Piscinibacter sp. HJYY11: one gene and its partner. The protein of the gene in region 1 interacts with the protein of each later gene in a pairwise test. Links are inferred from orthologs where the notes say so. Each region holds a gene or a part of one and is shown on either strand. Other genes may lie near its edges.

The links.
Region 2: the proteins of JI745_RS07395 (region 1) and purT interact in binary tests that used the Escherichia coli proteins (3 or more experiments, as listed by UniProt). The link is inferred for Piscinibacter sp. HJYY11 from one-to-one orthologs.

Annotation. Positions count from the first base shown.
Region 1 is NZ_JAERQZ010000001.1:1,640,884-1,644,307, forward strand. What follows is about bases 232-3,219. They hold JI745_RS07395 (polyprenyl synthetase family protein), read right to left. Parts: upstream 2,177-3,219; coding sequence 1,286-2,176; downstream 232-1,285. Other genes in these bases: dxs (1-deoxy-D-xylulose-5-phosphate synthase), read right to left, coding at 232-1,284; JI745_RS07400 (exodeoxyribonuclease VII small subunit), read right to left, coding at 2,173-2,415; JI745_RS07405 (aromatic ring-hydroxylating dioxygenase subunit alpha), read left to right, coding at 2,680-3,219. Outside these bases: more of dxs, read right to left, coding at 1-231; more of JI745_RS07405, read left to right, coding at 3,220-3,424.
Region 2 is NZ_JAERQZ010000001.1:2,622,548-2,625,869, forward strand. Bases 282-3,167 are described here. They hold purT (formate-dependent phosphoribosylglycinamide formyltransferase), read right to left. Parts: upstream 2,391-3,167; coding sequence 1,173-2,390; downstream 282-1,172. Other genes in these bases: JI745_RS12060 (phosphopantetheine-binding protein), read right to left, coding at 282-477; JI745_RS12065 (hypothetical protein), read right to left, coding at 615-1,007; JI745_RS12075 (hypothetical protein), read left to right, coding at 2,465-3,010. Also shown: JI745_RS12055 (hypothetical protein), read right to left, coding at 1-197; more of JI745_RS12060, read right to left, coding at 208-281. UniProt on the Escherichia coli protein: Involved in the de novo purine biosynthesis. Catalyzes the transfer of formate to 5-phospho-ribosyl-glycinamide (GAR), producing 5-phospho-ribosyl-N-formylglycinamide (FGAR). Formate is provided by PurU via hydrolysis of 10-formyl-tetrahydrofolate.

The sequences.
Region 1 (3,424 bases):
CGTGGCACCGTCGGCGCCCACCAGGCCCGCGCGGTCGAGCGCGAAGACCACCGGCAGGTTCTGCAGTGCCACGTCGTGGATCAGCTGGTCGTAGGCGCGCTGCAGGAAAGTGGAGTAGATCGCCACCACCGGCTTCAGGCCCTCGCAGGCCAGGCCCGCGGCGAAGGTCACGGCATGCTGCTCGGCGATGCCGACGTCGTGGTAGCGCTTGGGGAAGCGCTGCTCGAACTCGACCATGCCCGAGCCTTCGCGCATGGCGGGCGTGATGCCGACCAGGCGCTCGTCGGCCGCCGCCATGTCGCACAGCCACTGGCCGAACACCTGCGTGAAGGTCGGCTTGGGCGGCGTGGCGGGTTTCTTCAGGCCTTCGGCCGGGTTGAACTTGCTCGGGCCGTGGTAGGCGATCGGGTCGGCCTCAGCCAGCTTGTAACCCATGCCCTTCTTGGTGACCACGTGCAGGAACACGGGGCCCTTCATGTCGCGCAGGTTCTCGAGCGTGGGGATCAGCGAATCGAGGTCGTGCCCGTCGATCGGGCCGAAATAGGTGAAGCCGAACTCTTCGAAGATCGTGCCGGGCACGACCATGCCCTTGGCGTGCTCCTCGAAGCGGCGGGCCAGCTCGAACAAGGGCGGCGCATTCTTCAGCACCGTCTTGGCCGTATCGCGCGCCGCGGCGTAGAACTTGCCGCTCATCAGGCGCGCCAGGTAGCGGTTGAGGGCGCCGACCGGCGGCGAGATCGACATGTCGTTGTCGTTCAGCACCACGAGCATGTTGGCGCCCGCCACGCCAGCGTTGTTGAGCGCCTCGAAGGCCATGCCGGCGGTCATCGCACCGTCGCCGATCACCGCCACCGAGCGGCGGTCTTCGCCGCGCATCTTGGCGGCGACCGCCATGCCGAGCGCGGCCGAGATCGAGGTCGACGAGTGGGCGGTGCCGAAGGTGTCGTACTCGCTCTCGTCACGCCGCGGGAAACCCGACAGCCCGCCGTACTGGCGCAGCGTGGACATTCGGTCCCGGCGGCCGGTGAGGATCTTGTGCGGGTAGGTCTGGTGGCCGACGTCCCACACGATGCGGTCGTGCGGGGTGTTGAAGACGTGGTGCAGGGCGATCGTGAGCTCCACGGTGCCCAGGTTCGACGACAGGTGGCCGCCGGTCTGCGACACGCTCTGCAGCACGTAGTCGCGAAGTTCGACGGCAAGCTGCTTCAGCTCGAGCCGGGAGAGCTTGCGCAGGTCGGCCGGGCTCTGGATGGTGTTGAGCAGTGCGTGGTTGTTGGTCGTCATCTCAGCAGTCCCTGTCCACCACTTTGTTGGCGAGGTCGGCCAGCCGCTGCACGTCGGGCAGGTGGCTGCGGGTGAGCGCCGCGAGCGCCTTTTCGCGCAGCTCGCGGGCGTGCTGCCGGGCCGCATCGAGGCCCAGCACCGACACGTAGGTGGGTTTGTTCGCGTTCTGGTCTTTGCCAGCGGTCTTGCCCAGCGTTTCGGACGCCTGGGTCACGTCGAGGATGTCGTCGACCACCTGGAAGGCCACGCCGATGGCGTCGCCATAGTCCGACAGCGCCTGCCACGCAGCGGGGCTGGCCTGGCCGCAGGCAGCGCCCATCAGCACGCTGCCCTGCAGCAGCGCGCCGGTCTTGCGGTGGTGCATGTCGCGCAGCGACTGCTCGTCGAGCGTGACGCCGATGCTGGCGAGGTCGATCGCCTGGCCGCCGGCCATGCCGGCGTGGCCCGCCGAACGCGCCAGCAAGGAGCACAGCCGGGCCTGCAGTGCAGGCGGCACGCCCTCGTCGGGCGTCAACACCTCGAAGGCGAGGGCCTGCATCGCGTCACCGGCCAGCATGGCCTGCGCTTCGCCGAACTGCACGTGCACCGTGGGCTTGCCACGGCGCAGCACGTCGTTGTCCATGCAGGGCATGTCGTCGTGGATCAGGGAGTAGGCGTGAATCAGTTCCACTGCGCAGGCCGCGCGCAGGGCGGCCTCGCCTTCCGCGCCATGCACCGCTTCGGCCGCGGCCATCACCAGCAGCGGGCGCAGGCGCTTGCCGCCGTCGAGCACGCCATAGCGCATGGCCTGGCCGAGGCCGGCCGGGGCCTGCAGCGGCACCCAGGCCGACAGTGCCGACTCGACCGTGTCGAGCTGGGTCCGGCACCACGTCTCGAAATCGACGCCCATCATTCGTTTTTCCAAGGCTTGAGTTGGCCCTCTTCGAGCACCTTCACCTGCTGCTCCACGGCGTCGAGCCGCTCGCGGCAGTAGTTCAGGAGGTCGGCGCCGCGGCGGTAGTTCTGCAGCAGGGCGTCGAGCGGGAGTTGTCCGCCCTCCATGGCCGCCACCAGGGCTTCCAGCTCGGCCAGGGCGTCTTCGTAGTTCTGAGGCGCCGGGCTGGCAGGCGGGGTGGTAGGAGTCTTGGCCATCTTGGTGCGCAAAGCCGGGATTGTAGTCAGCCGGCACCCGCGGGCGGGCCCCGGCAAACGCCTAGCGCCAGAGGTGATGCAGGTCAACCACGCACCCCCAAAAGGGCCATCGACACCCCTGGGTACAATCCGCGTCCCTCGCTGAATGACCGGGCTTAGGCATCGCACCGAACCCGTCCGCGCCGTGCGCAGCGATGAGCCCCACCCGAGGCTTGCGGCCCTGGGTGGCACGTTCACCATCGGTCAAAAGGAAACCTCGGGATCATGTCTGACCTGAGCCTTGCTCTCCCCGCTCTGGGGCCCTCTCACCTGGAGCAACCTCGCCTCCAGCTCCCCGTCTCCTCCTACTTCGACGACGACCTCCATCGCCGCGAGATGGAGCTGATCTTCCAGCACGGCCCGCGCTACCTCGGGCACGAACTCGCCGTGCCGGAGGTCGGCGACCACTACGCCCTGCCCCAGGAAGGGGAAGGCCGGGCCCTGGTGCGCACCGCCCAGGGCATCGAGCTGATCTCCAACGTCTGCCGCCATCGCCAGGCGGTGATGATGAAAGGCCGCGGCCACACGGGGCAGAACATCGTCTGCCCGCTGCACCGCTGGACCTACGACCTGAAGGGCCAGTTGATCGGCGCCCCGCATTTCCAGCAGGACCCCTGCCTGCACCTCAACCGCTACAAGACGCGGACGTGGAACGGCATGGTCTTCGAGGACAACGGCCGCGACGTCGCTGCGGAGCTCGCCACGCTCGGCCCGCGGGCCGACCTCGACTTCAGCGGCTACGTGCTGGACAAGGTCCACATGCACGAGTGCGACTACAACTGGAAGACCTTCATCGAGGTCTACCTCGAGGATTACCACGTCGGCCCCTTCCACCCGGGGCTCTCGCAGTTCGTCACCTGCGACGACCTGAGCTGGGAATTCGGCCGCCACCACTCGGTGCAGACGGTGGGCGTGAACAAGGGCTTCGCGAAGGCCGGCTCGGCCACCTACCTCAAGTGGCACGAGGCGG
Region 2 (3,322 bases), 980 kb from region 1 along the record:
GCCACCACGCCCAGGGCAACCCCGTTGTGTCCGCTGCGCCAGGCGCCCAGGCCGACGATCACGAGCATGGGCGACAACACGCCCACCACGTTCCAGGCCGAGGCCTCGGTCTGCGTCATCAGCCAGTGCGAGGCCAGCACGTAGGCCAGGCCCACCAGCAGCACCAGGCCGACCCGGGTGGCAACTCGGACTTGCATGCCACTCACCTCACTTGGTGCGGTTGGCGGCGATGTGGTCGGTCAGGCTGGCCAGCGAGGTGAAGATGCGCACGTTGTCCTGGTCGTCCGAGCGCAGCTGGAAGCCATAACGCTGCGACACCACGAGCGCGACCTCCAGGATGTCGATCGAATCCAGCCCCAGGCCTTCGCCATAGAGCGCAGCCTGCGGGTCGATCGTCTCGGGCGCGGTCTCGAGGTTGAGCGCTTCGACGAGCAGCACAGCCACTTCGCGCTGGAGCTCGGTTTGGGTGGAAGTCATGCGTGGAATCTACGGGTGGAGGGCATGGCGCTTGCGCGCACACAGGCCCGGTTCGGCGGGGGTCGCAGTTTATCAAAGGGGTCTGCGTTCATCGCCTCACACAGAGAGGTGAGAACGCAGGGCCCGGAAGGGTCAATTCAGCGCTCGAAAGGCCGCGTCAGCGCAAACCCGCTGCCGTCGGTGACACCGTCGCCGGGCGGCGCACCACCGCCACGTGCCGCGGCGTTCAGGCGGTCGATCTCGGCGTAGGCAAAGCGCAGCTGGCCTTCGAGCCGCGTGACCGACGAGCGCTGCTCGGCGGCAAACGCCGCCTGGCGCTCGCGCGCCGACAACTTTTCCTTCTCGAGCTCGGCTTGCAGGCGGGCGTTGACCGCGCGGGCGTTCTGGGTGCTGGCGGCGACCTGCTCGCGGGCCGCGGCCACCAGCCGGGCATGGCGCGCCGTCGCGCGGCTGCCGATGACGCGCCAGGTCACGGCGGCGCCCAGCACGGCCCCAATGAGGCCGGCGCTCAGTGCCGTGGCAATTCCCATCACGTCCATCGTCGCCCTTCCCTCGCAGCGCACACCGTCACGTGCGGTCGTCAGCTGCGCAAACCCAGAGCGTAACGAGGCGACGCCGGCTTGTCAGCGCTGGCGGCTCATGACGCCGTGACAAAGTGCGCGCTGACCTGCAAATCCGTGCTGCGAAGCAGCACCTCAGGCGCGGCGCGGTCGCACCCTGGCAGCGGCGGCCTTCGCCTGCCGGCGCGCGACGTCCACGTCGGCATCGAAGGCCAGCGCGACGCCCATGCGCCGTTTCAGGAAGCTCTCGGGCTTGCCGAAGAGGCGCAGCTCGGTGTTGGGCACGCGCAGCGCTTCGTCGACGCCGTCGAAGGCGATGCCGGTCGCGTCGACGCCGCCGTAGATGACGGCACTCGCACCCGGGCTCTTGAGTGCGGTGCTGACCGGCAGTCCCAGGATGGCGCGGGCGTGCAGCTCGAATTCGTTCTGCCACTGCGTGATCATCGTGACCATGCCGGTGTCGTGCGGGCGCGGGCTGACCTCGCTGAACCAGACCTGCTCGCCTTTCACGAAGAGCTCCACGCCGAAGAGCCCCTGGCCTCCGAGGTTGTCGGTGACGGCCTTGGCGATCTCGCGCGAGCGTTGCAGGGCGATGGGTGACATCGGGTGCGGCTGCCAGCTCTCCACGTAGTCGCCGCTGACCTGGATGTGGCCGATCGGGTCGCAGAAATGCGTCTCGACCTCGCCCCCCGCGCCCAGCGCCCGCACGGTGAGCTGGGTGATCTCGTAGTCGAAGGCGATGAAGCCTTCGACGATCACCCGGCCATGGCTCACGCGGCCGCCGGCCATGGCGTGGTCCCAGGCCTTCTGCACGTCGGCCGGGCCGTCGATCTTGCTCTGGCCTTTGCCGGAACTGCTCATCACGGGCTTCACGATGCAGGGGTAGCCGATCCCCTTGTTTTCGCCCGAGCCCTCGATGGCCGCCTGCAACTCGGCCAGCGAATCGCAGAAGACATACGGACTGGTCGGCAGCTTCAGCGTCTCGGCCGCCAGGCGGCGGATGCCTTCGCGGTCCATCGTGAGCCGCGCCGCGCGGGCCGTGGGGATCACGCGCACGGTGCCGGCGGCCTCCAGTTCCTCGAGCATGGGCGTCGCGATGGCTTCGATCTCGGGCACCACGAGGTGCGGCCGCTCCGCCTCGATCAAGGCCTTGAGCTGGGCCGGGTCGCTCATCGTGATCGTGCGGGCATGGTGGGCCACCTGCTGGCCGGGCGCGTGCTCGTAGCGGTCGACCGCGATCGTCTCCACGCCCAGGCGCTGCAGCGCGATCAGCACCTCCTTGCCGAGCTCGCCGCTGCCCAGCAGCATGACTTTGGTGGCCGAGGGCGAGAGGGGGGTGCCGAGGGTGGTCATGGGGCTCTTGAAGTGCGCAAGGAGGTGCCCATTCTAGAAAGCCGATGCTCAACAAAGATTTATCATCGCGGCCCATGCCGTCCGCCCACCACGACGTGGCGCAGATCCGCCTGGACAACGCATTGGCGCTGTTCGACGAGTTCGTGCACGCCACCGTCAAACACGCCGATGCCGCCACCTTGCGCGGCCTGGAGCGCCGCTTCGCAGAGCGCCTGCAGATCCAACCCAGTTACTGGAGCCAGATCAAAGGCCGCTCGCGCCAGATCGGCGAGCGCCTCGCGCGCCAGTTCGAGCAGCTGAGCCACAAGCCCATGGGCTGGATGGACGAGCCGCACGGCAGCGCCGCCCAGGGCGCCAGTGCCTTGCAGGCCGAGCCCGAGCCGGCCTCCAGCCTGCCGCAGGACGACGACGAGCGCTTCATCGTCGGCCTCGTGCTCACCTACTACCGCCGACACCCGCAGCGTGCCCGCACACGCCTGCTGGACCTGCTGGGCGAGGTGCTGGCCCCAACGCCGCCCGCTGCGAGCCCTGCACCGAAGAAGCCGGCGCCGATCGATGACCCGCACAGCCTGTGGCTGAGCAGCCAGGCCGGCGTGGCGCCGCTGAAGCGAAAGCGCTGACCCCCCAAAAGAGGTGAGCAATACCTCTTGCGCAAGATAATCAGTTGTTTATCATTTGCGCAAGTTGCGGAGCCGGCCGTACCGCAGCGACACCCCACCGATCCACCCTCACCCGGAACGCCATGTCGACACCCGTCTGCCACCTGACCGAACGCCCGTCGCGCGTTCTCGGTGCAGCCATCGCCGTGGAGGCGCCGCCGGGGCCGTTGCTCACCTGAGCTCTTGCCGAAGAGCCTCGCACGGCCCGGGTTGCGTCAAACGCCCCGGGCCGTTTTGTTTGTGTCGTGCGGACCGTCGTCCGCCAAGGAGTTC